One region of the Streptomyces sp. NPDC051684 genome, then DNA from elsewhere that is predicted to be linked to it. Evidence: riboswitches for the same ligand, from Rfam matches in the RefSeq annotation. Region 1 holds a riboswitch; each other region holds the start of a gene.
The links. A riboswitch is a leader RNA that binds a small molecule or an ion and turns the genes downstream of it on or off. The one in region 1 is predicted to bind cobalamin.
Positions count from the first base shown of each region.

Region 2: it holds a riboswitch for cobalamin, as region 1 does, so the genes downstream of both, ACIA8D_RS27140 (HoxN/HupN/NixA family nickel/cobalt transporter) here and nrdI (class Ib ribonucleoside-diphosphate reductase assembly flavoprotein NrdI) in region 1, are expected to answer to the same signal.
Region 3: it holds a riboswitch for cobalamin, as region 1 does, so the genes downstream of both, ACIA8D_RS28120 (ABC transporter substrate-binding protein) here and nrdI (class Ib ribonucleoside-diphosphate reductase assembly flavoprotein NrdI) in region 1, are expected to answer to the same signal.
Region 4: it holds a riboswitch for cobalamin, as region 1 does, so the genes downstream of both, metE (5-methyltetrahydropteroyltriglutamate--homocysteine S-methyltransferase) here and nrdI (class Ib ribonucleoside-diphosphate reductase assembly flavoprotein NrdI) in region 1, are expected to answer to the same signal.

Region 1 is NZ_JBITCS010000038.1:25,742-32,783, reverse strand. It holds gene metE (5-methyltetrahydropteroyltriglutamate--homocysteine S-methyltransferase) at 1-1,278, shown strand, start outside; gene ACIA8D_RS33995 (hypothetical protein) at 1,371-1,679, shown strand; cobalamin riboswitch at 1,744-1,968, shown strand; gene nrdI (class Ib ribonucleoside-diphosphate reductase assembly flavoprotein NrdI) at 2,139-2,582, shown strand; gene nrdE (class 1b ribonucleoside-diphosphate reductase subunit alpha) at 2,630-4,747, shown strand; gene nrdF (class 1b ribonucleoside-diphosphate reductase subunit beta) at 4,788-5,807, shown strand; gene thiI (tRNA uracil 4-sulfurtransferase ThiI) at 5,813-7,042, shown strand, end outside.
Region 2 is NZ_JBITCS010000024.1:62,132-69,173, forward strand. It holds gene rho (transcription termination factor Rho) at 1-741, shown strand, start outside; gene ACIA8D_RS27130 (GNAT family N-acetyltransferase) at 772-1,263, shown strand; gene ACIA8D_RS27135 (inorganic diphosphatase) at 1,329-1,832, shown strand; cobalamin riboswitch at 1,836-2,052, shown strand; gene ACIA8D_RS27140 (HoxN/HupN/NixA family nickel/cobalt transporter) at 2,083-3,201, shown strand; gene ACIA8D_RS27145 (GTP-binding protein) at 3,369-5,375, shown strand; gene ACIA8D_RS27150 (hypothetical protein) at 5,728-7,042, shown strand, end outside.
Region 3 is NZ_JBITCS010000026.1:3,344-10,385, reverse strand. It holds partial or broken gene ACIA8D_RS28145 (amidohydrolase) at 1-614, opposite strand, end outside; gene ACIA8D_RS28140 (alpha/beta fold hydrolase) at 713-1,564, shown strand; gene ACIA8D_RS28135 (haloacid dehalogenase type II) at 1,577-2,275, opposite strand; gene ACIA8D_RS28130 (ABC transporter ATP-binding protein) at 2,378-3,169, opposite strand; partial or broken gene ACIA8D_RS28125 (FecCD family ABC transporter permease) at 3,166-4,229, opposite strand; gene ACIA8D_RS28120 (ABC transporter substrate-binding protein) at 4,265-5,350, opposite strand; cobalamin riboswitch at 5,380-5,522, opposite strand; gene ACIA8D_RS28115 (hypothetical protein) at 5,594-6,328, shown strand; gene ACIA8D_RS28110 (PepSY-associated TM helix domain-containing protein) at 6,542-7,042, shown strand, end outside.
Region 4 is NZ_JBITCS010000025.1:14,124-21,165, forward strand. It holds gene metE (5-methyltetrahydropteroyltriglutamate--homocysteine S-methyltransferase) at 1-2,250, opposite strand, end outside; cobalamin riboswitch at 2,413-2,638, opposite strand; gene ACIA8D_RS27555 (3-hydroxybutyryl-CoA dehydrogenase) at 2,812-3,702, opposite strand; gene aceB (malate synthase A) at 3,699-5,297, opposite strand; gene ACIA8D_RS27565 (NUDIX domain-containing protein) at 5,366-5,779, shown strand; gene aceA (isocitrate lyase) at 5,834-7,042, opposite strand, start outside.

The DNA.
Region 1 (7,042 bases):
ATCGACCCGCAGATCCTGCGCTGGCTCGCTTTCGCCCGCCAGAAGACGGCCGAGATCGCCACGCTCGCCAGGGGCCTCGCCCAGGGCACGGACGCGATCACCGCCGAACTCGCCGTCAACCGCGCCGCCCTGTCCTCCCGCGCCACCTCGCCGATCACCCGCGACCCCGCGGTGCGGGACCGCGCCGCCGCCGTCACCGGGTCCGACACGCGTCGCGCCCAGGCGTATCCGGAAAGGGCTGTCGCCCAGCGTGCCCACCTCGGGCTGCCGCTGCTGCCGACCACCACCATCGGCTCGTTCCCGCAGACGACCGAACTGCGCACCGCACGAGCCGACTTGCGGACCGGGCGGATCGACACCGCGGGTTACGAGGAGCGCATCAGGAACGAGATCCGGGACGTCATCTCCTTCCAGGAGAAGACCGGGATCGATGTCCTGGTGCACGGTGAGCCCGAACGCAACGACATGGTCCAGTACTTCGCCGAGCAGCTCACCGGCTACCTGGCGACGCAGCACGGCTGGGTGCAGTCGTACGGCACGCGCTATGTCCGGCCGCCGGTCCTGGCAGGCGACATCTCCCGCCCCGACCCCATGACGGTGCGCTGGACCACGTACGCCCAGTCGCTGTCCGACCGCCCCGTCAAGGGCATGCTGACCGGGCCCGTGACCATGCTCGCCTGGTCCTTTGTCCGCGACGACCAGCCGCTCGGCGACACCGCACGCCAGGTCGCACTCGCCCTGCGTGACGAGGTCAACGACCTTGAGACGAATGGGACTTCCGTCATCCAGGTCGACGAGCCCGCCCTGCGCGAGACCCTTCCGCTGCGCGCGGCGGACCACGCCTCGTACCTGGCCTGGGCCACCGAGGCGTTCCGGCTGACGACCGCCGGCGTGCGGCCGGAGACCCAGATCCACACGCACATGTGCTACGCCGAGTTCGGCGACATCGTCCAGGCGATCGACGACCTCGACGCCGACGTCATCAGCCTCGAAGCGGCCCGCTCCCACATGCAGGTCGCGCACGAACTGGCCGAACACGGCTACCCGCGCGAAGCGGGCCCCGGGGTCTACGACATCCACTCCCCTCGCATCCCCAGCAACGACGAGGCGGCATCCTTGCTCCGCAAGGGGCTGGAGGCGATCCCTGCCGAACGGCTGTGGGTGAACCCGGACTGCGGCCTGAAGACCCGCGGCTGGCCCGAGACGCGAGCGTCGCTGGAGAACCTCGTCGCGGCCGCACGCACCGTCCGCGGCGAACTGGACGGCTCCACGGCCTGACCCCGACCGGGCAATGGCCACCGGGCCGGGGCAACGAGCGCCCCGGCCCGGCACGTCGTAGCACCACGGCTCCACCCTGGGGGGACACAGTCATGCAACGCGAGCCGCAGCACATCACCATCGACGGTCGGCGCATGGTCGCCCTGCCACTTCCCCAGTTCGAATCGCTGTTGGCGCAGCGCAGACAGCTCGGCGCACAGAGCTCTCGCATGCAGTCGATGCGCGGAGCCCTGTCGGACGTGGCCTCGTTCCTGGAGCGGCTTGAGGCGGCCTGGACACAGAACGCGGAGGACGAGGAACTCGTCACCGAGCTGCGCCGACACGCCCGGCACACACGCGCCCTCGGCGGCACCAAGCGGTCCGGAAGGAGCCCGAAGACGCGAAGGAAGCGACGGAGTTAGGTTTACCTAATTTTCGACTGCGACACAACATCTGGCTTGCCTGCATTCCCCTGGACCTAGATGTAGTGTTCTCCGTGCTGGTGGTTCGCCGGGCGCATACGTGCCGGGCGAGGCAAGAGGGAACCCGGTGAGATTCCGGGACTGCCCCGCAGCGGTGAGCGGGAACGACCGCCGTCACACGCACTGGGCCCTGTCGAACAGGGGCTGGGAAGCGACGGCCAGTAGGTGTCCTCCGGTTCGGAGGGCGGGCCCGCGAGTCCGAAGACCTGCCACCGGCGTGCGCACCGATCCGCGGTGCGTGCGCTTCGAGGCCCCGAGGGAGGGCCGCGTGGCAGTGACCCGGACGTGGCCGAGGTGTGTCGTCACCTCGCAGCCCCCTGTTCGGCATCCACGCCTCCGCCTCCCTTCCCGCCCTCGAAGGACCGATACGGGAACGAGCGAGAGGAGGCGACGGAACCGTTGAGCGGTCTCGTGTATTTCTCCAGCGTCTCGGAGAACACCAAACGCTTCGTGGAGCGCCTGGACCTGCCGGCCGTGCGTATCCCCCTGCACCCCCACCGCGAGGGCATGCCGGTCGTCACCGATCCGTACGTGCTGGTCGTGCCGACCTACGGCGGCGGGGAACGCGCGGGCGCGGTCCCCAAACAGGTGATCCGCTTTCTGAACATCGAGGCCAACCGCGCACTGCTGCGCGGCGTGATCGCCTCGGGCAACACGAACTTCGGCGTCGACTACTGCCTGGCCGGCCGGGTCATCTCGGCGAAGTGCAGTGTGCCGGAGCTGTACCGATTCGAACTGCTGGGCACGGACCGCGACGTCCGCGCCGTACGAGAAGGGCTGGAGAGGTTTTGGACACGACACTCACCGACGACCGGACGAGCGACGGTCAGGCGGACGGCGTGAGCACCCTCACCCCGGCGGTCACGGTTCCCGCGGCCCAGCGCGAGTCGGTGGGCACGCGCAAGGACTACCACGCGCTCAACGCGATGCTGAACATGTACGACTGCGACGGCCGCATCCAGTTCGACCAGGACCGCGAGGCCGTCCGGCAGTACTTCCTGCAGCACGTGAACCCCAACACGGTGACCTTCCCGACCCTCCAGGAGAAGATCACCTACCTCATCGACCACGACTACTACGAAGCGGAGCCGATTCGCCGCTACGACTGGGCCTTCATCGAGGGCCTGTACCGGCAGGCCTACGCCCACGAGCACCGCTTCCGCACCTTCCTCGGCGCCTTCAAGTACTACACGTCGTACACCCTCAAGACCTTCGACGGATCGCAGTACCTGGAGCGGTACGAGGACCGCGTCGTCGCCACGGCGCTGTACCTGGGCGCGGGCGACGAGACTCTGGCCTCACGCCTCGTCGACGAGATGCTCAGCGGTCGCTTCCAGCCGGCCACGCCGACCTTCCTCAACGCGGGCAAGGCCCAGCGAGGCGAACTGGTCTCGTGCTTCCTCCTGCGCGTCGAGGACAACCTGGAGTCCATCGGACGCGGCATCAACTCCGCGCTCCAGCTGTCCAAGCGCGGTGGCGGCGTGGCCCTCCTCCTCACGAACCTGCGCGAGCAGGGCGCGCCGATCAAGAAGATCGAGAACCAGTCGTCCGGCGTCGTTCCCGTCATGAAGCTCCTTGAGGACTCCTTCAGTTACGCGAACCAGCTCGGCGCACGGCAGGGCGCGGGCGCGGTCTACCTCCACGCGCACCATCCGGACATCATGCGGTTCCTCGATACGAAGCGGGAGAACGCGGACGAGAAGATCCGCATCAAGACGCTGTCGCTGGGCGTGGTCGTTCCCGACATCACTTTCGAACTGGCCAAGCGCAACGAGGACATGCACCTGTTCTCGCCGTACGACGTGGAACGCGAGTACGGCCGCCCGCTGTCCGACCTCTCGGTGACCGAGCACTACGACGACCTGGTGGCCAATCCGCGCGTGCGCAAGACCACGATCAGCGCCCGCGAGTTCTTCAAGACGATCGCGGAGCTGCAGTTCGAGTCGGGCTACCCGTATCTGCTGTTCGAGGACACGGTGAACCGGGCCAACCCGATCGAGGGCTGGATCAACATGTCCAACCTCTGCTCGGAGATCCTCCAGGTCAACACGCCCAGCACGTACGACACTTCGCTCGGCTACGAGACCGTGGGCAAGGACATCTCCTGCAATCTCGGGTCGCTGAACATCGCGGCCACCATGGCCTCACCCGACTTCGGCTCCACGGTCGAGACGGCGGTGCGGGGCCTGACGTCCGTCTCGGACCAGTCGCACATCGACGCGGTGCCGTCCGTGGCCCACGGCAACGACCAGTCCCACGCCATCGGCCTCGGCCAGATGAACCTGCACGGCTACCTCGCCTCGCAGCGCATCCACTACGGCAGCGAGGAGGGCGTCGACTTCACGAACATGTACTTCTACGCCGTGGCCTATCACGCGCTGCGCGCCTCCAACCGGCTGGCGATCGAGCGTGGCGCCGCCTTCGACGGTTTCGCCACGTCCGCCTATGCCGACGGCTCGTACTTCGCCAAGTACACCGGGCAGACGTGGGAGCCCGCGACCGAGCGAGTGCGGACGCTGTTCGCCGACGCCGGTGTGCGGCTTCCCACGCAGGACGACTGGCGTGCTCTGCAGGCGTCGGTCCAGGAGCACGGGATCTACAACCAGTACCTCCAGGCCGTGCCGCCGACCGGGTCGATCAGCTACATCAACGACGCCACCGCCTCCATCCACCCCATCGCCTCCAAGGTGGAGATCCGCAAGGAGGGCAAGCTCGGCCGTGTCTACTACCCGGCACCCCACATGGACAACGACAATCTGGAGTACTTCCAGGACGCGTACGAGATCGGCTACGAGAAGATCATCGACACCTACGCGGCGGCCACTCAGCATGTCGACCAAGGGCTGAGCTGCACGCTGTTCTTCCGGGACACGGCCACGACCCGTGATCTGAACAAGGCCCAGATCCACGCCTGGCGCAAGGGCATCAAGACCCTCTATTACATCCGGCTGCGCCAGGAGGCCCTGGCCGGCACCGAGATCGAGAACTGCCTGGCCTGCACTCTCTGATCTCCCTCCCCTGCCCGCACTCCTCGCGAAAGCACGAACGATGACGACCATCCCCGCCCTGGCCGAACTCTCGGTCACGCCTCCGTCCTACCGGCACAACCCGGCCGCCCGGCTGCGCCCCGTCAACTGGAACCGGGTCACCGACGAGAAGGACCTGGAGGTCTGGAACCGGCTGACCTCCAACTTCTGGCTGCCGGAGAAGGTGCCGCTGTCCAACGACGTGGGCGCCTGGCAGCAGCGGCTCAGCGCCGACGAACGCACGCTCACCATGCGGGTGTTCACCGGGCTGACCATGCTCGACACCGTGCAAGCGACCGTCGGCGAGATCGTGCAGATCCAGGACGCCCGCACAGAGCACGAGGAGGCGGTGTACACGAACATCGCCTTCATGCAGGCCGTGCACGCCCGCAGCTACTCGTCGGTCTTCTCCACCCTCTCCACGACACCGGAGATCGATGACGCCTACGAGTGGGCTGTCGGCAACGACGTACTCCAGCGGCGCTGCAAGGCGGTCCTCCAGCACTACTACGGCGACGACCCGCTCAAGCGCAAGGTCGCCTCGACACTGCTCTCCTCGCTCCTGCTGTACGCCGGGTTCTACCTTCCGCTGCACTTCTCGACGCACGCCCTGCTCACCAACACGGCCGACATGATCCGCCTGATCCTGCGCGACAAGGCGGTGCACGGCTACTACTCGGGCTACAAGTACCAGCGGGGTCTGGAGAAGCGGTCCCCGGCAGAGCAGGAGCAGATGCGGGCCTTCACGCACGAACTCCTGGATCATCTCTACGAGTTGGAGCTGGAGTACTCGGGTGAGCTGTACGAGCCGCTCGGACTGATGGACGACGTCGCGGTCTTCGTCCGCTACAACGCCAACAAGGCGCTCATGAACCTCGGCTACCCGGCCCGCTTCGGCGCGGACGAGACCGAGGTCAATCCCGAGATCCTCGCTGCCCTGTCCCCCGCCGCGGACGAGAACCACGACTTCTTCTCCGGGTCGGGCTCCTCGTACGTCATGGGCAAGGCCGAGGACACGGACGACGACGACTGGGACTTCTGACTTTCATGCCCGACCAACCCTTCGTGCCCGCGCAGCGGCCCACCGCCTCGTACGGGCCCTGCGTGCTGCTCAAACACGGCGAGATCTTCCTCAAGGGGCGCAATCGTCACCGGTTCACTGAGCGGCTGCACGACAACCTGCGGGTCGCCCTGCGCGGTGTCGGCGGCTCCACGTGGATCAAGACCGCCCAGAACGTGACCGTGCTGGGCGGCGACGGCTCGGTCAGTATCGAGGCACTGGTGGAGCGCGCGCAGCGTGTGGTCGGGTTCAACTCCGTCGAACCGGCCGTGCGCGTCCCGAGCACTCTCGCCGACATCACTCGAGCCGGCGTCGACGCGTTGCGGGAACGTGCGGCCCTCGGGCCCGTACGGAGTTTCGCCGTGCGGGCCCGGCGGCGGGACAAACAGTTCCCGCTGACCTCGTCCCAGGTGGCCGCGCGGGTGGGCGCCAGCCTCAAGGAGGCGATGCCGAACCTGCCGGTGGAGCTGAAGCGCCCGGAGGTCCTGCTGTCCATCGAGATCGACCGCAAGGAGACGTACCTGTCGTGGACGCGTCTGCCGGGCTTGACGGGTCTGCCCGTCGGGTCCAGCGGCCGGGCACTGGTTCTGCTGTCCGGCGGATACGACTCCCCCGTCGCCGCCCACCGGGCGATGCGGCGCGGTCTTTCGTGCGACTTCGTGCACTTCAACGGCGCCCCGTACACGAACCCGTCGTCGGTCTACAAGGCGTACGCACTCGCTCGCGAGCTGAACAGATACCAACCCGCCGGCACCCTGCATGTAATCGCGCTCGGCAAGGCGCAGAAGCAGCTCGCCGTCGCCGGAGCAGGCCGACTCCAGGTCGTCGCGCAGCGCAGGCTGATGGTGCGTACGGCGTCGGCTCTTGGCGCCCGCATCGGGTCGGAGGCACTGGTCACCGGCGACAGTCTCGGTCAGGTCGCCAGTCAGACTCTGGCGAACATGGCGGCGGTGGACGAGGCGGCGACGCTGCCCGTGCTTCGGCCGCTGGTCGGCTGGGACAAGCAGGAGATCATCGACGCGGCACGGGCCATCGGCACAGCTGAGATCTCCGTACTTCCCGATGAGGACTGCTGTCAGTTGCTCGCTCCACCGCGGGTGAGTACGCGGGCGGCGTTGCCTCAACTGCGGTCCGTGGAGAAGCTAATCGACCTCGACGAGGTGGTCGCGACACTCCTCGATCGCGTCCAGGTCATGGTGCCCGGCGCCGACGAGATA
Region 2 (7,042 bases), on a different contig from region 1:
GCGCCGCCGAAGACCGGCAAGACGGTGCTGCTGCAGCAGCTCGCCGCCGCGTTCGCCGCGAACCACCCCGACGTCCACCTCATGGTGGTGCTCGTCGACGAGCGCCCCGAGGAGGTCACCGACATGCGCCGCTCCGTGCGCGGCGAGGTGTACGCCTCGACGTTCGACCGCCCGGCGAAGGCGCACATCGCGCTCGCCGAACTCGCCGTGGAGCGCGCCAAGCGCCTCACCGAGCAGGGCCGCGACGTGGTGATCCTTCTCGACTCCCTCACCCGGCTGTGCCGGGCGCACAACAACGCGGCCTCCGCCAGCGGCCGCACCCTGTCGGGCGGTGTCGACGCCGCCGCCCTGCACGGCCCGAAGCGCTTCTTCGGCGCGGCCCGCGACGCCGAGGAGGCCGGCTCCCTGACCATCCTCGCCACCGCCCTCGTCGACACCGGCTCCCGCGCCGACGACTACTACTTCGAGGAGCTCAAGAGCACCGGCAACATGGAGCTGCGCCTCGACCGCGTCCTCGCGCAGCGCCGCGTCCACCCCGCCGTCGAGCTCACCCCCTCCGGCACCCGCCGCGATGAACTCCTGCTCCCCGCCGCCGAGTTGACCGTCACCCGCGGACTGCGGCGCGCCCTGCAGAGCCGCGACCCCGCCGCCTCCTACGAGGCCCTGCTCGACAAGCTGCGCCAGAGCCCGGACAACGCCGCGTTCCTGCGCCAGGCGCACTCCACGGTGCCCACCGCCTGACCCCGCCCCCGAGTACGTAATACTCGACACATGAACGCGAGCATTACGCGCCGTGGCGGGCCCCCGGCCGTCAGCGTCCGGCGGGCCACCGCCCGGGACGCCCGGCGCCTCACCCGCCTCGTGCGCGGCTCCACCGCCTACCGGGACCCCTACGCCTCCATGGTCGCGGGCTACCGGGTGGGCCCCGACTACATCGAGGCGCACCACGTCCACGTAGCCGTGGACGTGGCCGACGAGCGGGTGCTCGGCTTCTACGCGCTGCTCACCGAGCCGCCGGAGCTGGACCTGATGTTCGTCGCGGACGAGGCGCAGGGCCGGGGCATCGGGCGGCTGCTCGTCGACCACATGCGGGCGCAGGCCCTGGCGGCGGGCCTGGACCACGTCCGGGTCGTCGCGCACCCGCCCGCCGAGGGCTTCTACCGCGGCATGGGCGCGCACCGCACCGGCACGGTGCCCGCGCGCCCGCCGGCCGTCGCCTGGGACCGGCCCGAACTCGAATTCCCCATTCCCCCGGCCGCCTGAGGGGTTCCGCCCTCGCCCGCCACGGCGCACACTCGGGGGCGTCGGAATGCGGCAAGGAGGCCACATTGGGCAGCAGTCAGGCACGCGCCGAGGCGTTCGACGTGATCGTGGAGATCCCGCAGGGGTCCCGGAACAAATACGAGATGGACCACGATCTCGGCCGGATCCGGCTCGACCGGATGCTGTTCACGTCGACGCAGTACCCCGCGGACTACGGCTACATCGAGGGCACGCTCGGCGGTGACGGCGACCCGCTGGACGCGCTCGTCCTGACCGGCGACGCGACGTTCCCCGGCTGCGCCATCGAGTGCCGGGCGATCGGCATGTTCGTGATGAGCGACGAGAAGGGCCCGGACGAGAAGGTCCTGTGCGTACCCGCGCACGATCCGCGGCACGACGCGACCCGGGACATCGAGGACATCCCCGAGTTCGACCGCCTGGAGATCACCCACTTCTTCGAGGTCTACAAGGATCTCGAACCCGGCAAGTCGGTCGACGGCTCCAACTGGGAGGGCCGGGAGAAGGCATACGAGGAGATCCGCCGGGCCCGTGAGCGCGCTTCCGACTAGGTAGTAGGGTGGTCGGGCCGTGGTGCTCGGGAAGACCGGTGACGGCCCCTCAGGGGCCCATTCCGGAGCGGCCCTCGCCACTGTGATCGGGTTTCGGACAGCGACGTCCGGAGCGCGCCGTTCCATCCTGTACGCCACTGGCGGCCACCAGCCGCTGGGAAGGCCGGAACGGCGGGCACGCCCGTAAGCCAGGAGACCGGCCGCGGCATCTCACGAAGTGATCCACGAGGTGCTGGAGCGTGATCGACGCATGACCCTGCCCGGGAACTCCCCGACCCCTGCCCTGAACACCCCTCCCCCTGCCTTCCGCTGGCGCCGCGAGGACACGCTGCGCACGGCCGGCCTGATCGCGGTGATCGCCGCGCTGCACGTCGTCGCGTTCGGCGTGCTCTTCCTGCTCGTCGTCCCCGAGCACTACGAAGTCGGCAACAAGGCCTTCGGCATCGGCCTCGGCATCACGGCGTACACACTCGGGATGCGGCACGCCTTCGACGCCGACCACATCGCCGCCATCGACAACACCACCCGCAAGCTGATGGCCGACGGCAAGCGGCCCGTCTCGGTCGGCTTCTGGTTCGCGCTCGGCCACTCCAGCGTGGTCGTCGCGATGGCGGCGCTCGTCGCGGGCGGCGCGGCGCTCGCCGGCACGCTGTTGAACGACGGCTCGACCACCCACCAGGTGCTCGGCGTCGTCGGCACGACCGTCTCCGGTACGTTCCTGTACCTCATCGCGGCGCTCAACCTCGTTGCCCTGATGGGGATCCTGAAGGTCTTCCGGGCGATGCGCGCGGGCTCGTACGACGAGCGGCGGCTCGAGGAGCACCTGGACTCGCGCGGGTTCATGAACCGGATCCTCGGCCGCTTCACCAAGTCGATCACCCGGCCCGGCCAGATGTTCCCGCTGGGCTTCCTCTTCGGGCTCGGCTTCGACACCGCGACCGAGGTGACGCTGATGGTGATGGCGGGCAGCGGCGCCGCGGCGGGCCTGCCGTGGTACGCGATCCTGTGCCTGCCGCTGCTGTTCGCCGCGGGCATGAGCCTGTTCGACACGCTCGACGGCACGTTCATGAACTTCGCCTACCAGTGGGCGTTCTCCAACCCGGTGCGCAAGGTGTTCTACAACCTCACCATCACCGGCCTGTCCATCGCGGTCGCGTTCTTCATCGGCACCATCGAACTCGTCGGCGTCCTGCACGACAAGCTCGACCTGAGCGACGCGGTGACCGGGTGGATCGCCGGGCTCGACCTCGACAACGTCGGGTACGTCATCGTCGGTCTGTTCGTCGCGGTGTGGGTGGCCGCCCTCGCCTACTGGCGGCTCGCCAAGGTCGAGCAGCGGTGGTCGGCGCGGATGGCCGACGCCGGATAAATCGGTTGCCGGGGCGCCCGGCCCGCTGCTGCACTGATCTCGACGCGGCAGCCGGCCGCGCGTCCCCGAGCGTGAGGACCGATCCATGCGCACTGCAGTCCTGATCCTTTCGAAGGCCACCGCGAATCCCGCCGTGGCACTCCCTTCCTTCAAGGACTCGACTGCCAGTGGCATTGCTGAATCTTGGAATTCTCGCGCACGTCGACGCCGGTAAGACCAGCCTGACCGAGCGGCTCCTGCACACGGCCGGTGTGATCGACGAACTCGGCCGGGTCGACGACGGAAGCACCCGCACCGACTCCCTCGACCTGGAGCGCCGGCGCGGCATCACCATCAAGTCGGCCGTGGTGTCGTTCCCGGTCGACGGCACGAACGTCAACCTCGTGGACACGCCCGGCCACCCCGACTTCATCGCCGAGGTCGAGCGCGTCCTCGGGGTGCTCGACGGGGCGGTGCTCGTCGTCTCCGCCGTGGAGGGCGTACAGGCGCAGACCCGCGTCCTGATGCGCACCCTGCGCCGGCTGCGCATCCCCACCGTGGTGTTCGTGAACAAGGTCGACCGTGCGGGCGCCCGCGAGTCCGCGCTCCTGGACGACCTGCGCCGCAAACTCACGCCCGCCGTGATCCCGATGAACACGGTGCCGCACGGCCTCGGCGGCCGGGACGCCCACTGCGTTCCCTACGCCGCCGAGGACACGGCCCATCGCGCCCGCCTCGTCGACGTGCTCTCGGCCCGGGACGACGCGCTCCTGGAGGCGTACGTCAAGGACGAGGAGTCGGTCACGTACGGCCGACTGTTCGATGCGCTCGCCGACCAGACGGCGTGCACCGAGGCGCATCCGGTGTACTTCGGCTCGGCGATGACGGGCGCGGGGGTCGACGCCCTCATGGACGGCATCACGCGGTTGCTCCCACCCGCCGACGAGGCGCCTCAACTGCCGCTGTCGGCCCGCGTGTTCAAGGTGGAGCGCGGTCCGGCCGGCGAGAAGATCGCGTACGCCCGCGTGTTCACGGGGGCGCTGCGCGTCCGCGAGCGGCTCGCACTGCCCGGCGGCGGGGAGGAGCGGGTGACGTCGGTGCGCGTCTTCGCGGACGGGGCGGACGCACCGCGTACGGAGGCGGGCCCCGGGCAGGTGGCGCGCCTGTGGGGGCTCGGCGGCGTACGCGTCGGGGACGACCTCGGCGAGCGCCACGTCCCGGTCGGGGAGCACCACTTCGCGCCGCCGACCCTGGAGACGGTCGTCGACCCCGACCGGCCGGGGCGGCGCGGCGCCCTGCTCGCCGCGCTCACCCAGCTCGCCGAGCAGGACCCGTTGATCGGGCTGCGACAGGACGACATCCGGCAGGAGATCTTCCTGTCGCTCTACGGCGAGGTGCAGAAGGAGGTCGTACAGGTCACGCTCGCCGAGGAGTTCGGGCTCGACGTGACGTTTCGGGAGTCGACGCCGCTGTGCGTGGAGCGGCCGACGGGCTCCGGAGCGGCGGCCGAGGCCATGAAGGACGAAGCGAACCCGTTCCTGGCGACCATCGGCCTGCGGGTCGACCCGGCGCCGGTCGGCTCGGGCATCGCGTTCCGGCTCGGCATCGAGCTCGGCTCCCTCCCGCTGGCCTTCATCAAGGCCGTCGAGGACAGCGTGCACAGGACGCTGCGCCAGGGGCTGCTCGGCTGGCAGGTCACCGACTGCACGGTGACGCTGACGCGCTCCGGGTACGCCCCGCGGCAGAGCCATGCGCACGCGATCTTCGACAAGTCGATGTCGAGCACGGGGGCCGACTTCCGCGGGCTGACCCCGCTGGTCCTGATGAGCGCGCTCGCGCGCGCGGGCACGGCGGTGTGCGAGCCGATGCACCGCTTCCGCCTGGACATCCCGGCCGAGTTGTACGGGGCGGTACTGCCGGTGCTCACCCGGCTGCGGGCCGTGCCGACGGGACAGCGCACGGGCGGCGGGCCGTGGACCACGGTCGACGGGCTGATCCCCGCGGCCCGGGTGCGCGCCCTGGAGCAGCAACTGCCTTCCCTCACCCGGGGCGAGGGCGTCCTGGAGGCCTCCTTCGACCACTACGCCCCGGTCCACGCGGACGCGCCGCGCCGCTCCCGCACGGACGACGACCCGCTGCACCGCAAGGAGTACCTGCTGCGGGTGGTGCGCGGGGCGGGGGTGCGGCACGGGTAGGGGGCGCGGCACCGACGGGTGGGGGCCGCGAACCCGGGCCGTTCGGCCCACCGGGAGGGCCCGTTGGCCCCGTCCCCCGCGAGGCCCCGCACTGAGATGCTGCGGTATCGAGCCTCCTGTGCCCTCGCCCTCCCGCCGCGGCGCACGGTCGAGGCCGAGGGCACGGGCCCGCTGTTCGCAGAAGGGGGAGTTGCGAATGGCGGGCCCGTCCATGCCCCGCCCCGGACGGGCCACAGCCGCTTCGCACACGTGTCCGGCGCGCTGCCGTGGCAACTCGCGCGCAAAACGCCCCAATCGGAGCGATAAAGTGGCTCGTCAACCCGCACGTGCCCGATCACTCAGGAGTGCCTACGTGTCCGTAGCCATCGACTCGTCCGACGCCGCCATCCCGTCCGGCGACGCCGCCCCCGCGGAGCCCGTGCCCGCGCCGGCCGTCGCCCCCGACGGCGGCGCCGCCGCGCCCGCGAACGAGGAGACGGCCGAGCCCGGGGACACCGCGAACATGTGGATCCCGCCGACCACCGAGACCCCGGACGCCGCCGCCACGGACGACACCGCCCCGGACGCCGAGAGCGCGTCCGACAGTGCGTCCGACAGCTTCTGGACGCCGCCCACGGAGGTCCCCTTCGCGGAGAGCTCCGAGGCCGACGCCGACGCGGCGGCCGACGACGACCCCGCCCCCGGCGACGTACCGGAGGCCATCACGCGCGACGCCCACGAGTTCGGCGTCTACGCCCGCACCGGCGGCTGGGCCTTCGCCCTGAAGGTGGCCCGCAGCGTGCGCCCCGGCGGGCAGGCGGCCGGTGAGTCGTCGAAGGTCTCGGCGCGGAAGTTCGCCGAGCTGGCGGGCTGCTCGGCCGACCGCGTCATGCGCTTCTACAAGGCGTGGGACAGCGCGGCCGACGACGGCATCGTCCCGCAGTTCGAGGCCCTCGCGCCCGGCGCCGACGTCGAACTCCCGGACGCCGACGTCTGGTTGTCGTACTACGTGTCCCGCAACAGCGCGACCTCGGTGCGCGGTCAGGCGATCACCGAGGCCGCCGAGTCCGAGGGCATCCGCCCGACGAAGGCCCTGGAGGTCGCGGAGAACCCGACGGCGCTGCGGGCCGCGATCCTCGCCGACCCCGGCACCGCCGAGGCCGCCCGCAAGGCGCTGATGGACCGCCTCGACGAGGACCCGGTGCTGCGCACGGGCATGGCGCGCGACATCGTCCGCACGGACGACCTGAAGAAGGCCGTCGCCGAGGAGACCAAGACCGGCGGCCAGCTCGAGTACGTGCGCAGGATCGCGGAGGAAGGCCAGGTCAAGACCCCCGCGGGCCAGAAGATCGAGGCCTCCCCCGCGCTGCGCGAGGAGGCCGAGCGGCACCTGTCCCTCATCGACGAGCTGGACGAGGACGAGGAGGCGGGCGAGTGGGCCCGCGAGGCGTACGACACCGTGCGCACGCTCGTCGCCGAGACCGTCGAGAAGGACCCCGAGCTGCGGGTGCAGGAGCGGCGCGCGAAGTTCTACAGCAGCCTGCAGAAGGCCACGAAGGCCTTCGAGGAGCTGACCTTCGACGACGTCGACGCCGAGGAGATCGACGACATCGTGGAGGACGACATGCTGCAGCGCCTCGAGGAGCTGCAGTCGGCGATCGCGATGTGCATCACGGCGCTGCAGTCCG
Region 3 (7,042 bases), on a different contig from region 1:
CGACCGTGCAGGGTGACATTGAGGGAGTCCGAGGCGGCCATCACGGGCCCGCTGCCGTGGCCGATGAACCCGGCGGGCAGCGGCCCCACATGCTGGCCCAGCACGACCTCCGGGGCGGGGAAACGCTCGAACAGCCCGTCGTCGACCATGCCACGGGCGCCGCACCCGAGTTCCTCCGCGGGCTGGAAGACCAGCAGCAGCGTGCCACGCCACTGCTCGCGCGCCCCCGCCAGCAGGGTCGCCGCGCCGACCAGACAGGCCGCGTGCATGTCGTGCCCGCAGGCGTGCATGACCGGTACGTCCTTGCCCTCACGGTCCACCGCGCGGGCGACGCTGGCGTAGGGCAGCCCGGTCTTCTCCTCCACCGGCAGTGCGTCGAAGTCGGCGCGCAGCATGACGACGGGGCCCTCGCCGTTGCGCACCACACCGACCACGCCGGTCGTGCCGACGTGTTCGACGACCTCGTCGACGCCCGCGGCCCGCAGCCGCCGCGCGAGCAGCTCGGCCGACCGCGTCTCCTGCAGCGACAGTTCCGGGTGCTCGTGCAGGTCCCGGTAGAGGTCGGCCAGGTCGTCCCGGAATCCCTCAAGGCCTGCGACAACCGCGTGCGTCATGATCCAACCTCTCTGCTGCGTATGGTCGGTTCAGTGTCACCCAAGGGGGCGGCGAAATCGGGTGGCCCGGTTTCGGCGCGGCGTGCGAGGGTCCTGGCATGCCGAGCGAATTCGAGTCACCCGAGTCCTTCTTCGGGCCCGTCACATCCGTCGAGTCCACCGACGGGACCGCCATCGCCTACCAGCGGTTCGGTTCCGGACCGCCGGTCGTCATGGTGCACGGGTCGGGCGGTGGGCCGCACTCCTGGCAGCCGGTGGCCGAACGCATCGCCGACCGCTACGAGGTGTGGACACCCGCGCGCCGCGGCTACGCGCCGAGCGGGCCGGGCCGCTCGCCCAAGCGCTTCGCCGACGAGGTGGCGGATCTCGCGGCACTCGTCACCACGATCGGCCGCCCCGTGCACCTGGTCGGCATGTCCTACGGAGCCAACGTCGCCCTGCACGCGGCGGCGGCCGGCCTTCCGGTGCGTTCGCTGGTGCTGTGGGAGCCGCCGCTGTACGCGGTGGGCGCCGAACTGGCCCCCGTACTGGCGGAGTTCCAGAAGCTGACCGCGAAGGGCGACCAGCGGAGCGCCGACCGGCTGCTGGCGGAGAGGGTGGCCCGTGTCCCGGCGGCGCTCCTGGACCTGATGGAGTCGGGCACGCCCGAGGATGCTGGTGCGGACGCCGAACCGGACGCCGAACCCGACGAGGCGCACGGCTGGTGTCGCGACCTCGAATCGCTGATCGCCGACTCGGCGGACGTGGAGCGCTGGTCCCACATCATCGTCCCGACCCTGCTGATGCGCGGCGCCGACACCTGGGAGCCGATGCCGACGACCCTCGACCGTCTCGCGTCCGCGTTGCCCAAGGTCACGTACACGGCGTTCCCCGGCCAGATGCACTTCGCCCCGTCGCTCGTCCCCGACATCGTGGCTGCGGAGATCGCCGACTTCCTGCCGCACACCTGAGACCCCCTGCTGTCACGCCCCGATCCGAGTGGCGAGTCCGGCCAGATCGTCGGCGTACACGTCGAACCGGTCGGAGGCGACCGGCGGGTCGCCGACGGTTCGGGCGACATAGGCGGTACGCAGGCCCAAGGCCTGTGCCGCGCGCAGGTCCCAGGCATGGGTGGCGACCATCAGGAGCCGCTCGGGCGGCAGCCCGGAGACATCGACGGCCAGCCGGTAGACCGCCGGGTCCGGCTTGTACGTCCGGGCGTCCTCGGCGGACAGCGCCTGGTGCCAGCGCAGTCCGGCGTGTGCGTTGAGGCCGAGCAGCGCCGTCCGGCTCGCGTTCGACAGTCCGATCAACGGGAACCGTTGCGCGAGCCGGGCAAGCCCCGCCACCGTGTCCGGCCACGGCGGGAGCCTGCGCCCCGCCAGGGCCAGCTCGGCCACCGCCGCCGCATCGTCGACCCCGGCGGCCTCGGCGACGACCCGCGCGGCCTCCAGGTCGACGACTTGGCTGGCGGCGTAGGCCCGCTCACCGTCGACCACGCGTCGCTGCTCGCGCTCAATGTGGTGCCGCCACAGCCCCAGGAGTTCCTCGACCGTGGAGTCGTCGAGGGCCGGCGCGAGTCGGCGGATACCGGCACGGATCCCGGCGGGTTCGTCGACGAGTGTGCCCAGCACGTCGAACACGAGGGCGTCGATCTCTGGCTCTGACGTGAGCTCTGCCATGAGTGAGGTCTCCTGGAGGAAGCGGACGAAGCAGGGGCGTGCGGCCGACGGTTGATCCAACGCGGCCGGCGGCCACACCGATTCCCGAGTCGCCCGGTTGTCCTACCCAAGACCTCCTTCGTCCGTCGGCAGATATGTCACCTGCGGCCGTCGTGTGCGCGGATGGACGACGACCTCGGCGGTCACCTCGTAGACCTCGGAGAGGAGTCGTGGCGTGAGCACCTCGCCCGGTGGACCCGACGCCACGACCGACCCTTCCCGCAGGACGTACAGGCGGTCGCAGTAGTGGGCCGCCAGGTTGAGGTCGTGCAGGGCCACCAGGACCGTGGCGGGCAGTCGGCGCAGGGCCGAGAGGATCTCCAACTGGTGCCGGATGTCGAGGTGGTTGGTGGGTTCGTCGAGGACGAGGAGGGACGGTTGCTGGGCCAGGGCGCGGGCGATGAGGACGCGTTGGCGTTCGCCGCCGGAGAGCTGGGCGAAGGGGCGGTCGGCGAGATCGGCTGCGTCCACGGAGGCGAGTGATGACTCGATCAGGGCGGCGTCCTGCGCCGTGTCGCCCGCCAGTAGACGCTTGTGCGGGGCGCGCCCCATCGCGACGACCTCGGCCACCGTCAGCTCCACGTCGGCCCCCGCGTCCTGCACGACGGCGGCCACCGTGCGGGCCAGGCGGCGCACCGGCAGCGACCACGCGTCGGCGCCGTCCACACGCACCGTTCCCGCGTCCGGGCGCAGCACCCGGTAGACGGCCCGCAGGAGCGTGGACTTGCCGCTGCCGTTGGGGCCGACGAGGCCGACGGTCTCGCCCTGGCGGGCGGTCAGCGAGACGTCGTCGACCAGCCGTCGGGCACCCGCTGTCAGCGTGAGGTTCTCGACCGCGAGATCGGCGGGCGTCATCCGACACCTCCCGCGTTCGTGCGCCGCGCGTCCCGTCGCATCAGCCACAGGAAGAACGGGCCGCCGCACAGCGCCGTGAGCACACCGACCGGGATCTCCATCGGCGCGGCGACCGTCCGAGCCGCGATGTCCGCCCAGACGAGGAACACGGCGCCGCCCAGGGCGGCCGTCGGCAGCACGCGCCGGTGGTCGCCGCCGACGAGGAGCCGCACGATGTGCGGCAGCATCAGGCCGACGAAGCCGATCGGCCCGGCCGCCGCGACCAGCACACCGGTCACGAGCGACACCAGCACGAACATCCGCGCGCGGAAACGGGCCACGTCCAGGCCCATCGTCGTGGCGGCCTCCTCGCCCGCGAGCAGCAGGTTCAGGTTCGGCGCCTGCACCATGAGGACGCCGATCCCGATGAGCAGGCCGAGTCCCGGCAACCACAGCGAGTTCCAGGACACCCCGCCCAGACCGCCCAGCGTCCAGGCGAGGACCGTACGTGCCTCGTTGCCGCGGTCCGTGGTGAGCAGCAGGTTGAGCAGCGCGCTGAGAATGGACGCGACCGCGACACCCGACAGGATCAGGCGGCCGGACGTGATGCGTCCACCCGTGCGCGCGGTGGCGTAGACGAGGACGAGCGCGCCGAGCGCACCCGCGAACGCCGCCGCCGACAGTGACATCGCCCCGAACACGCCGACCCCGAACACGAGGACCGCGACCGCCCCGAGCGAGGCACCGGACGAGACACCGAGCAAGTACGGCTCGGCGAGCGGGTTGCGCACCAGGGCCTGCAGGGCGGTGCCGACGACCGCGAGACCGGCGCCGGTCTCGCGCCGAGCAGGACACGCGGCGCCCGCACGTCGAGCACGATCGTCTCGCGCGCTCGGGACCAGTCCGCGCCGCCCCACCAGTCGGCGCCCAGCGCGTGCGTCACGATGCCCCACACCTGACCGGGCGGCACCCGCACCGAGCCGATGGCGAGTCCGGCCGTCAGCGAGACGAGAAGCAGCGCGGCGAGCACGACCAGGGTGGCGGTGAGCCGCACCCCCTGGCCGATGTGTCGGTCCCGCACGCCGGCCGGCTGCTTGTCGGTGACCGCGGGCGCCGTCACGTGAAGCTCTCCGGGTGCAGCCCGCGCGCGAGCCCCTCCACCGCGTACGCCGACCGGACCCCGACCAGCGTCGCGGTCAACGGCAGCACGACGAACCGCTTGTGCTTGATGGCGGGTACGTCGGCGAGCGCGGGCTGCGCGAGCAGGTAGCGCTTCTTCTGCTCGACGCTCTTGTCGCCCGCGTAGTCGTAGATCGCGATGACCTCGGGCCTGCGGTCGACGACCTGCTCCCAGGAGACATCGCCGAACACGTCGTCCAGATCGGCGAACACATTGCGGCCGCCCGCCTGGTGGATCAGCTGTGTGCCCAGGCCCTTGCCGCCCGCGGTGAAGGCGGACTTGTCCCCGCTGTCGTACACGAACACGGGGACCCGCGGCCGGTCGCGGACGGCGGTGCTCGCCTTCGCGACCCGTCGGCGGAGGTCGGACACCAGGGCGTCGGCGCGGTCGGGGACTCCGAAGATCTTGCCGATGGTGCGTATCTCGGCGTAGGTGTCGCGCATCGTCACGTTCTTCCCGCCGCAGTACTCGCGGTTGAGGTACGTGTCGATGCCCGCGTCGGCGAACGCCTTGCGCGAGCGGCCCTCCTTCTCGTCGAACGCGCTGGAGTAGCCGCCGTAGACGAAGTCGGGTTCGGCTTCGAGGACGTTCTCGAACGACGGTGCCCGCGTGGCCAGTTCCGGCACCGACGCGTAGTCCTCGCGCAGGCTCGGCAGGACGACTGAGTCGGGGAACGCCGTGCCGACCATCCGGTCCTTCAGACCGAGGGAGAGCAGGAGTTCGGCGGGGTGCTGATGGATGGTGACCGCGCGCGACGGCGGCCTGTCGTACGTCGTCTTGACGCCGCAGTTGTCGATGGTGACGGGGAATCCCTCGGCAGTCGACGACTTCGGGCGGTCGTCGGCGCGCTCGGACGCCGAGGACGCCGTGCCGGACGGGCCGCAACCGGCGGTGAGTACCGCTGCCGACAGCGCGGCGAGGGCGGCCGAGGCCCGCACGGCGAAGCGCCGCGGCCGCGCACGGGAGAGCCGTCGCACAGGGGAAGGGGGAAGGGCATGGGGACGGTACGGACCGTCGTACACGTGAAGCCTCCTACGGAGTCCGCGCTCCTCGGAACAAGCCCGCGACGGGCCAGTGACCTGACTCCCGGGCAGCGTTGACGCGCTCTGCCCGGTCACAGTGGCGGGACCGTGCCGGATTCGCACCGGCTTCCTGTCACCCGTCGCGGTGATGACCTGGCGATCCTACGTGGCTTCCGCGGTGCGCATGCCGGGTTGCGAACCTGCCGGTGATCACCGGGGCGCGGATGCCAAGATGGGTCGGCCATGACCACACGCCGGGACGCTCGCGCTGGACGGGCCGCGATGCTCGCGGCCGTCTGCGTGCTGCTCACGGCGCTGGCGCACACGCTCATGTCCGGTGACACCGTGCCCTGGTGGGCTCTGGCCGCCGGATGCGCGGCCACCGGTGCGGCGGCGTGGGTGCCCACCGGCCGTGAGCGCGGAATCCTGCCGGTCGTGGGTCTGACGGTGGCCGCGCAGGCGGCGCTGCACGTCTTCTTCTCGTGGGCGCAGGTGGTCACGCACCCGGCGGCGTCCGGCGGTTCCGTCGCCGGGCGGTGGCTGGACCACGTGTTGTGCCGCGCGCCCATGGAGCCCACGGGAATGGGCGACATGCCCATGCAGTCCATGCCGGCCGGCTCGACGGGTGCCATGGCCCCGATGAGTGGCATGAGTGGTACGGGCGGCATACATGACATGGCACACGGCGGTCATGACATGGGTGGCATGTCATCTTCCGGCATGCTCACGGCCCACCTGCTGGCCGCCGTGCTGAGCGGGCTGTGGCTCGCGTACGGTGAGCAGGCCGCGTTCCGCCTCGCGAGGTGCGTCGTCGGCCGGATCGTCGCACCGCTCAGGCTCCCGTTCCGCCTTCCGACTCCGCCGCACCGGCCGCGCGTCCGGGTCCGCCGCGCCCGGCGCGACCGTACGCCGCGCGAGCTCCTCCTCGCGGACCCCATCACCTCCAGAGGTCCACCCGCAGGGAACGCTGTCGCCTGACGACAGCCGGTTCACCCGAGGCTGCGCCGCACCCTCGGGCGTCGGCCGTGCGCACGCCCTGAGCGGGCCCGCGCGGCCGAGTCCCCATGCACCGCACCGGATCCGGATGCGCCCAGGGCCGAGCGGCCCGCGCCCGGACTCCGTGCTGCCCAGAACTGGAGGACCACGTTGTCCATCACCTCCGAAACCTCGGACACCCCGGATTCCCGGCCGGTGGAAGAGGGCCGGGACGCACCGCCGTCACCGCCCGCCACCCGGTCGGCCTGGGCGTCACTTCGCCCGCTGGTGCTTCGACTGCACTTCTACGCCGGGGTGTTCGTCGCCCCGTTCCTGTTCGTCGCCGCGGTCACGGGCCTGCTCTACGCGGGCTCCTTCCAGGCCGAGAAGATCGTCTACGCCCATGAGCTGAACGTTCCCGTGGGCAGGTCCGAGCTGCCCGTCGCCGATCAGGTCGCCGCCGCCCGCAAGGCTCATCCGGAAGGAGACGTCAGCGCCGTGCGGCCCTCGCCCGAGGCCGGGGCGACGACCCGGGTCATGCTCTCCGGCGTCGCGGGAGTCGACGCCGACCACACGCTCGCGGTGTTCGTGAACCCGTACGACGGCGAGATCCGCGGCGCCCTCGAACAGTACGGATCCACCGGCGCGCTGCCGCTGCGCACCTGGATCGACGAGCTCCACCGCGACCTCCACCTCGGCCAAGTGGGCCGTCTCTAC
Region 4 (7,042 bases), on a different contig from region 1:
CTCGGTCCAGCCGCGGGTCTTCAGGCCGCAGTCCGGGTTGACCCACAGGCGCTCGGCGGGAATGGCCTCAAGTCCCTTGCGCAGCAGGGTGGATACCTCCTCGGCGTTCGGGATGCGGGGGGAGTGGATGTCGTAGACACCCGGCCCGGCCTCGCGCGGGTAGCCGTGCTCGGCCAGCTCGCGGGCGACCTGCATGTGTGAGCGGGCGGCCTCCAGGCTGATGACATCGGCGTCGAGGTCGTCGATGGCCTGGACGATGTCGCCGAACTCGGCATAGCACATGTGCGTGTGGATCTGGGTCTCCGGCCGCACCCCCGTCGTCGACAGCCGGAACGCCTCGGTCGCCCACTCCAGGTACGCGGCGTGGTCCGCGGCGCGCAGCGGCAGGGTCTCGCGCAGTGCCGGCTCGTCGACCTGGATGATCGAAGTGCCGTTCGCCTCAAGGTCGTTGACCTCGTCGCGCAGGGCCAGGGCGACCTGGCGTGCGGTGTCGCCGAGCGGCTGGTCGTCGCGGACGAAGGACCAGGCGAGCATGGTGACCGGGCCGGTGAGCATGCCCTTGACCGGGCGGTCCGACAGCGACTGGGCGTACGAGGTCCAGCGCACCGTCATCGGTTCGGGGCGGGAGATGTCCCCGGCCAGGACCGGCGGGCGGACGTAGCGGGTGCCGTAGGACTGCACCCATCCGTGCTGCGTGGCCAGGTAGCCGGTGAGCTGTTCGGCGAAGTACTGCACCATGTCGTTGCGCTCGGCCTCGCCGTGCACGAGGACGTCGATGCCGGTCTTCTCCTGGAAGGAGACGACGTCGCGGATCTCGTTCCTGATGCGCCCCTCGTAGCCGGCCGTGTCGATGCGGCCGGTGCGCAGGTCGGCCCGGGCGGTGCGCAACTCGGTGGTCTGCGGGAACGAGCCGATGGTCGTGGTCGGCAGCAGCGGCAGTCCCAGGTGGACGCGCTGGGCCGTCGCCCGCTCCGGGTACGCCTGGGCGCGACGGGTGTCGGACTCCGTGACGGCGGCGGCACGGGCGCGCACCGCCGGGTCGCGGGTGATCGGCGACGTGGCGCGGGAGGACAGCGCGGCCCGGTTGACCGCCAGGTCGGCGGTGATCGAGTCCGTGCCCTGGGCGAGGCCCTTGGCGAGGGCGACGATCTCGGCGGTCTTCTGGCGGGCGAAGGCCAGCCAGCGCAGGATCTGCGGGTCGACGTCCTTCTCCAGGGCGGCGTCCAGCGGCACGTGCAGCAGGGAGCAGGAGGCTGCGACGTCGACGCGGTCGGCGAGGCCGAGGAGGGTGCCGAGCGTGGCGAGGGACTTCTCCAGGTCGTTGACCCAGATGTTGCGCCCGTTGACGACACCGGCGACCAGCCGCTTGCCGGACAGACCGCCGACGGCGGCGAGCGCGCCGAGGTTGGCGGCCGCGGCGTCGGTGAAGTCGAGGGCGAGGCCGTCGACGGGCGCCTTGGCGAGCACCGGAAGGGCATCGCCGAGCCGGTCGAAGTAGGAGGCCACAAGGAGCTTCGGCCGGTCGGTCGCGGTACCGAGGTCGCGGTAGGCGCGCTCGGCGGCGTTGAGCTCGGCCGCGGTACGGTCCTGGACCAGGGCGGGCTCGTCGAGCTGCACCCACTCGGCACCGGCGGCACGCAGGTCCGCGAGGACCTCGGCGTACACGGGCAGCAGCCGGTCCAGCAGCGTCAGCGGGTCGAAGTCCGTGGCGACGCCCGGCGCCGGCTTCGACAGCAGGAGGTACGTGACCGGGCCCACCAGAACCGGTCGGGCGGTGAGGCCCTCGGCGAGGGCCTCCTTCAGCTCGGCGACCTGCTTGGTGGAGTCGGCGGTGAACACCGTGTCCGGACCCAACTCGGGCACCAGGTAGTGGTAGTTGGTGTCGAACCACTTGGTCATCTCCAGCGGCGCCACGTCCTGGGTGCCGCGGGCCATCGCGAAGTACCCGTCGAGGGCGTCGGCAGCGACGGCGGCCTGGTGGCGTTCCGGGATCGCACCGACCATGACGGTGGTGTCGAGGACGTGGTCGTAGTAGGAGAAGTCACCGGTGGGGACCTCGTCGATGCCGGCCGCCGCCATTTCCTGACGGTTGGTGCGGCGCAGTTCGGCGGCGGTGGTACGCAGGGCGTCGGCGGTGATGCGGCCCTTCCAGTACCCCTCGATCGCCTTCTTCAGCTCTCGGTTCTGGCCCTGGCGCGGGTAGCCGTACACGGTGGCCCGTGCTGCCGCGGCTGCGGTCTTGGTGGTCACGGAGTTCTCCTTCGAGAGACGTATCCCTGGGATCCCGAAGACCCGAGCGCGCGAAGGAGCGACAGAAACGGCGGTACGACCTCGCGCGGCAAAGGCGCGATCGTTCGCCGGATATGTACGCCGACCCGCCCTCGAGGTCACCGGAATGTCCGTGCGCGCGTCGTACGCGCACGGGCAGATGGCAGGTCTTCGGACTCGCGGGCGCGTCCTCCTGTCATGGAGGACATCTACTGGCCGTCGCTTCCCAGGCCCTGTCTGTCGGACCCAGTGCGTATGACGGCGGTCGTTCCCACTCACCGCTGCGGGGCAGTCCCGGATTCCCACCGGGTTCCCTCTTGCGACGCATCCCGCCTGGCGGACGGGGCGAACCAGCTGCAGCGCTCACCCTACGGGCCGGTGGCGGAGAGTGGCCAGATGGTCCGGATTCCGGACGGTGAGATGGGCCACCTGAGAGCTGGACGGCCGAAAGCCCGTGGGGCGTGGACCGGCGTCGTGCGCCGACCCACGCCCCACGGGCTCAACCGTCGCCGTCCCTCATTCCGGCGGCGGTACCCGGGCCCCTCAGCCCCGGTGGTTCTCGGTGGCCACCTGCTCGTAGACATGGAAGCCCCGCCCGGTCTTCCGCCCCAACAGGCCTGCCTCCACCATGCGTTGGAGCAGTGGCGGCGGTGCGTACAGCGGCTCCTTGAACTCCTCGTAGAGCGATTCGGCGATCGCGGCGACGGTGTCGAGCCCGATCAGGTCGGCGAGCCGCAGCGGTCCCATGGGATGTGCGCAGCCGAGCTCCATGCCGTGGTCGACGTCGGCCGGTGTCGCGAAGCCGGACTCCGTCATACGGATCGCCGACAGGAGGTACGGGACGAGCAGCGCGTTGACGACGAACCCGGCGCGGTCACGGGAGCGCACCACGGTCTTGCCGAGTGTCCCCGTGGCGAAGTGCTCCACCAGCGCGGCGGTCCCGGCCGAGGTGTGCAGCGATGTGACGACCTCGACCAGGGGCAGGGCCGGCACCGGATTGAAGAAGTGCAGTCCGACGACGCGGTCGGCGCGCCCGGTCGCCATGCCGAGGCGCATGACGGGGATCGAGGAGGTGTTGGTGGCGAGCACGGCGGCCGGATCCTCGACGATCTTGTCGAGAGCGGCGAACAGTTCCGTCTTGTCGTCGGTGTTCTCGACGATCGCCTCGATGACGAGTTGCCGGTCGGCAAGATCGTCCAGTTCCCCGGTGAACGTCGTCCGGCCGAGTGCGCCCTGCGCCTGCGCGGCTGTGCACTTGCCCCGGTCGACCGCCTTGCCGAGCGAGGCCGTGATGCGGTCGCGGGTGCGCTGTACGGCTGTGGCGTCGGCCTCGCACACGATCGTGTCGATGCCGGCCCGGGCGCAGACCTCGGCGATGCCCGCGCCCATCTGGCCGCCTCCGACGACTCCCATACGGTTCACGTCGATGGTCATGACTGCCGCTCCGTGGTCCGCACGAGGTGGCGCGTGTAGGCGTCGGGCGTGAAGAAGAGGGGGAGTTCGGTGGCGAGCGCGGTGCGCTCGAAGAGCGCACGGATCTCGTCGAGGGGAGCGAAGGGGAACTCGGCCACGAGAGCGGAGAGTTCCTCTTCGAGGAGAGCGAGGACCGTCTCCCGGTCGACCTGCCGGTGGCGCAGCCACTGCCAGACCTGGACGCGGGCGATCTCGGCGGTGGCGGCGTCCTCCATGAGACCGTCCAGTGCGACCGCGCCCTGTCCGCGCAGCCAGGCGGCGAAGTAGCGGACCGCGACCGAGACGTTGGTGCGCACACCCTGGGGTGTCGGTGGACCGCTCACCTTGCGGACCGCGAGCAGCTGCGAGGGTGTCACCTCCACGTCCTCGCGGGTCCGGCTCAGCTGGTGCGGCTCGTCACCGAGCACGCCGTCGAAGACCTCCCGGCACAGCGGGACCAGCGCCGGGTGCGCGACCCAGGATCCGTCGAAGCCGTCCTCGGCCTCGCGCTCCTTGTCCAGGCGGACCTTCGCCCACGCGGCCTCGTTGGCCTCGGGGTCCTTGCTCGGCACCTGTGCCGCCATCCCGCCGATGGCGTGGGCGCCGCGCTTGTGGCAGGTGCGGACGAGGAGTTCGGTGTACGCCCGCATGAAAGGCGCGGTCATGGTGACCCGGGCGCGGTCCGGCAGCAAGAAGTCGCTCCGGTGGCCGAAGGTCTTGATGACGCTGAAGAGGTAGTCCCAGCGTCCCGCGTTCAGCCCGGCGCTGTGCTCGCGCAGTTCGTACAGCATCTCCTCCATCTCGAACGCCGCTGTGATCGTCTCGATGAGGACCGTGGCCCGGACCGTGCCGTGCGGGATGCCGAGGAGGTCCTGGGCGAGGACGAAAATGTCGTTCCACAGCCGCGCCTCCTCGCGGTTCTCCAGCTTGGGCAGGTAGAAGTACGGGCCGTGTCCCGCGTCGATCTGCCGCTGCGCGCAGTGGAAGAAGTACAGGCCGAAGTCGACGAGCGCGGCCGGCACCGGGCGGCCGTCGACCTCCAGGTGCTCCTCGTCGAGGTGCCAGCCGCGGGGGCGGACCACGATCGTCGCCAGGGGCCGATCGGTGGCAAGCCGGTACACCTTGCCCGCCTCGGTGGTGAAGTCGATGCGCCGCTCGATCGCGTCCAGCAGGTTGAGCTGCCCGCCTATCACGTTGTCCCAGGTCGGTGCCGTGGCGTCCGCGAAGTCGGCGAGCCAGACCCTCGCTCCGGAGTTGAGCGCGTTGACGGTCATCCGGCGCTCGGGCGGTCCCGTGATCTCCACGCGCCGGTCGGCGAGACCGGGAGCCGGAGGCGCGACCCGCCAGTGCGCGTCCTCACGGATCCGCCGCGTCACCATCGAGAAGTCGAGCGGGTATCCCTCGGCGAGCCGCAGCGCCCGGCGCCGACGCTCCTTGAGCAGGCGTTCGCGGTCCGAGGCGAAGGTTCGGGCGAGCGTACCGATGAAGTCGAGCGCGGCGGGAGTGAGGATCTCGTCGTGGCGGTCGCCCGGAGCGGCGAGCACCTGAACGGGCCTGGCGATGAGCTGCGGGGACATCGGATCTCCTGAGGGAGGGAGGAGGCGAAGGTACGAGGACTGGGAGGAGCGGGTTGCACAATGCGGGGATGGATCACACAGTCATGAAGGTCGTCGCGGCGGCCGTCGTCGAGAACGGAAAACTGCTCGTCGTGAGCAAACGGGCGGCGCCGGACGTCTACTTCGTTCCGGGCGGCAAGCCCGAGCCGGGCGAAGAACCGGAAGAGACGCTGGTGCGGGAGTTGCGCGAGGAACTGGGCGTCGAGCCGGGTCGGCTCGAACCGCTCACGGTGGTGGAGGAGAGGGCGGCTTTGGAGGGCGTACCGATGCGGTTGACGGTCTTCACCACGACGCTCATCGGCGATCCGGTCCCCGCGGCCGAACTGTCCGCCCTGCGCTGGACCGACGGGCGGGAAGCGGGACTCAGGCTCGCCCCCGCCGTCGAACACCATCTGCTGCCGCTGCTGCGCGACCTGGGCAGGATGGAGCGGCTCGCCGGGTGAGGGCGCTCACCGGGTGACCGAGGAGACCCGGTGAGGCGCACCGCCCGCCACGTCCTAGTGGAACTGCTCGGCCTCGGTGGACCCGGTCAGAGCGGTGGTGGAGGAGGCGGGGTTGATCGCCGTCGAGACCTGGTCGAAGTAGCCGGTGCCGACCTCGCGCTGGTGCTTCACGGCGGTGAATCCGTGTTCCTGCGCGGCGAACTCCCGCTCCTGCAGGTCGACATAGGCGGTCATGCCGTGTTCGGCGTAGCCGCGCGCGAGGTCGAACATGCCGTGGTTGAGGGAGTGGAAGCCGGCGAGAGTGATGAACTGGAAGCGGTAGCCCATCGCGGCCAGCTCCCGCTGGAACTTGGCGATCTGGTCGTCGTCCAGGGCGGCTTTCCAGTTGAAGGAGGGCGAGCAGTTGTACGCGAGCATCTGGTCCGGGTGCTCGGCGTGGATGGCCTCGGCGAACTCGCGGGCCTGCGCCAGGTCCGGGGTGCCGGTCTCCACCCAGATGAGGTCGGAGTACGGGGCGTAGGCGAGGCCGCGGGCGATGACGGGGGCCATGCCGTTGCGGACGCGGTAGAAGCCCTCGGCCGTGCGCTCGCCGGTGACGAACCCGGCGTCGCGCTCGTCGACGTCGCTGGTCAGCAGGTTCGCCGCGAGCGCGTCCGTGCGGGCGACGATCAGTGTCGGCACGTCGGCGATGTCGGCGGCCAGTCGGGCCGCGTTGAGGGTGCGGATGTGCTGGGAGGTCGGCACGAGCACCTTGCCGCCGAGGTGGCCGCACTTCTTCTCGGAGGCGAGCTGGTCCTCGTAGTGGATGCCGGCGGCGCCCGCCGCGATCATCGCCTTGGTGAGTTCGAAGGCGTTGAGCGGGCCGCCGAACCCGGCCTCCGCGTCGGCGACGATCGGGGCCAGCCAGTCGATCGAGTCGTCGCCCTCGCTGGTGGCGATCTGGTCGGCGCGCAGCAGCGCGTTGTTGATCCGGCGGACCACCTGGGGAACGGAGTTGGCCGGGTACAGGGACTGGTCGGGGTAGGTGTGGCCGGCGAGGTTGGCGTCGGCGGCGACCTGCCAGCCGGACAGGTAGATGGCCTGCAGGCCGGCCTTCACCTGCTGCACGGCCTGACCGCCGGTGAGCGCGCCGAGGGAGTGGATGTAGTCCTGCTCGTGCAGTTGGCGCCACAGGCGCTCGGCGCCGCGCCGGGCCAGGGTCGCCTCTTCGCGGACGCTCCCGGAGAGGCGGATCACGTCCTGGGCGCTGTAGGTGCGGTCGAT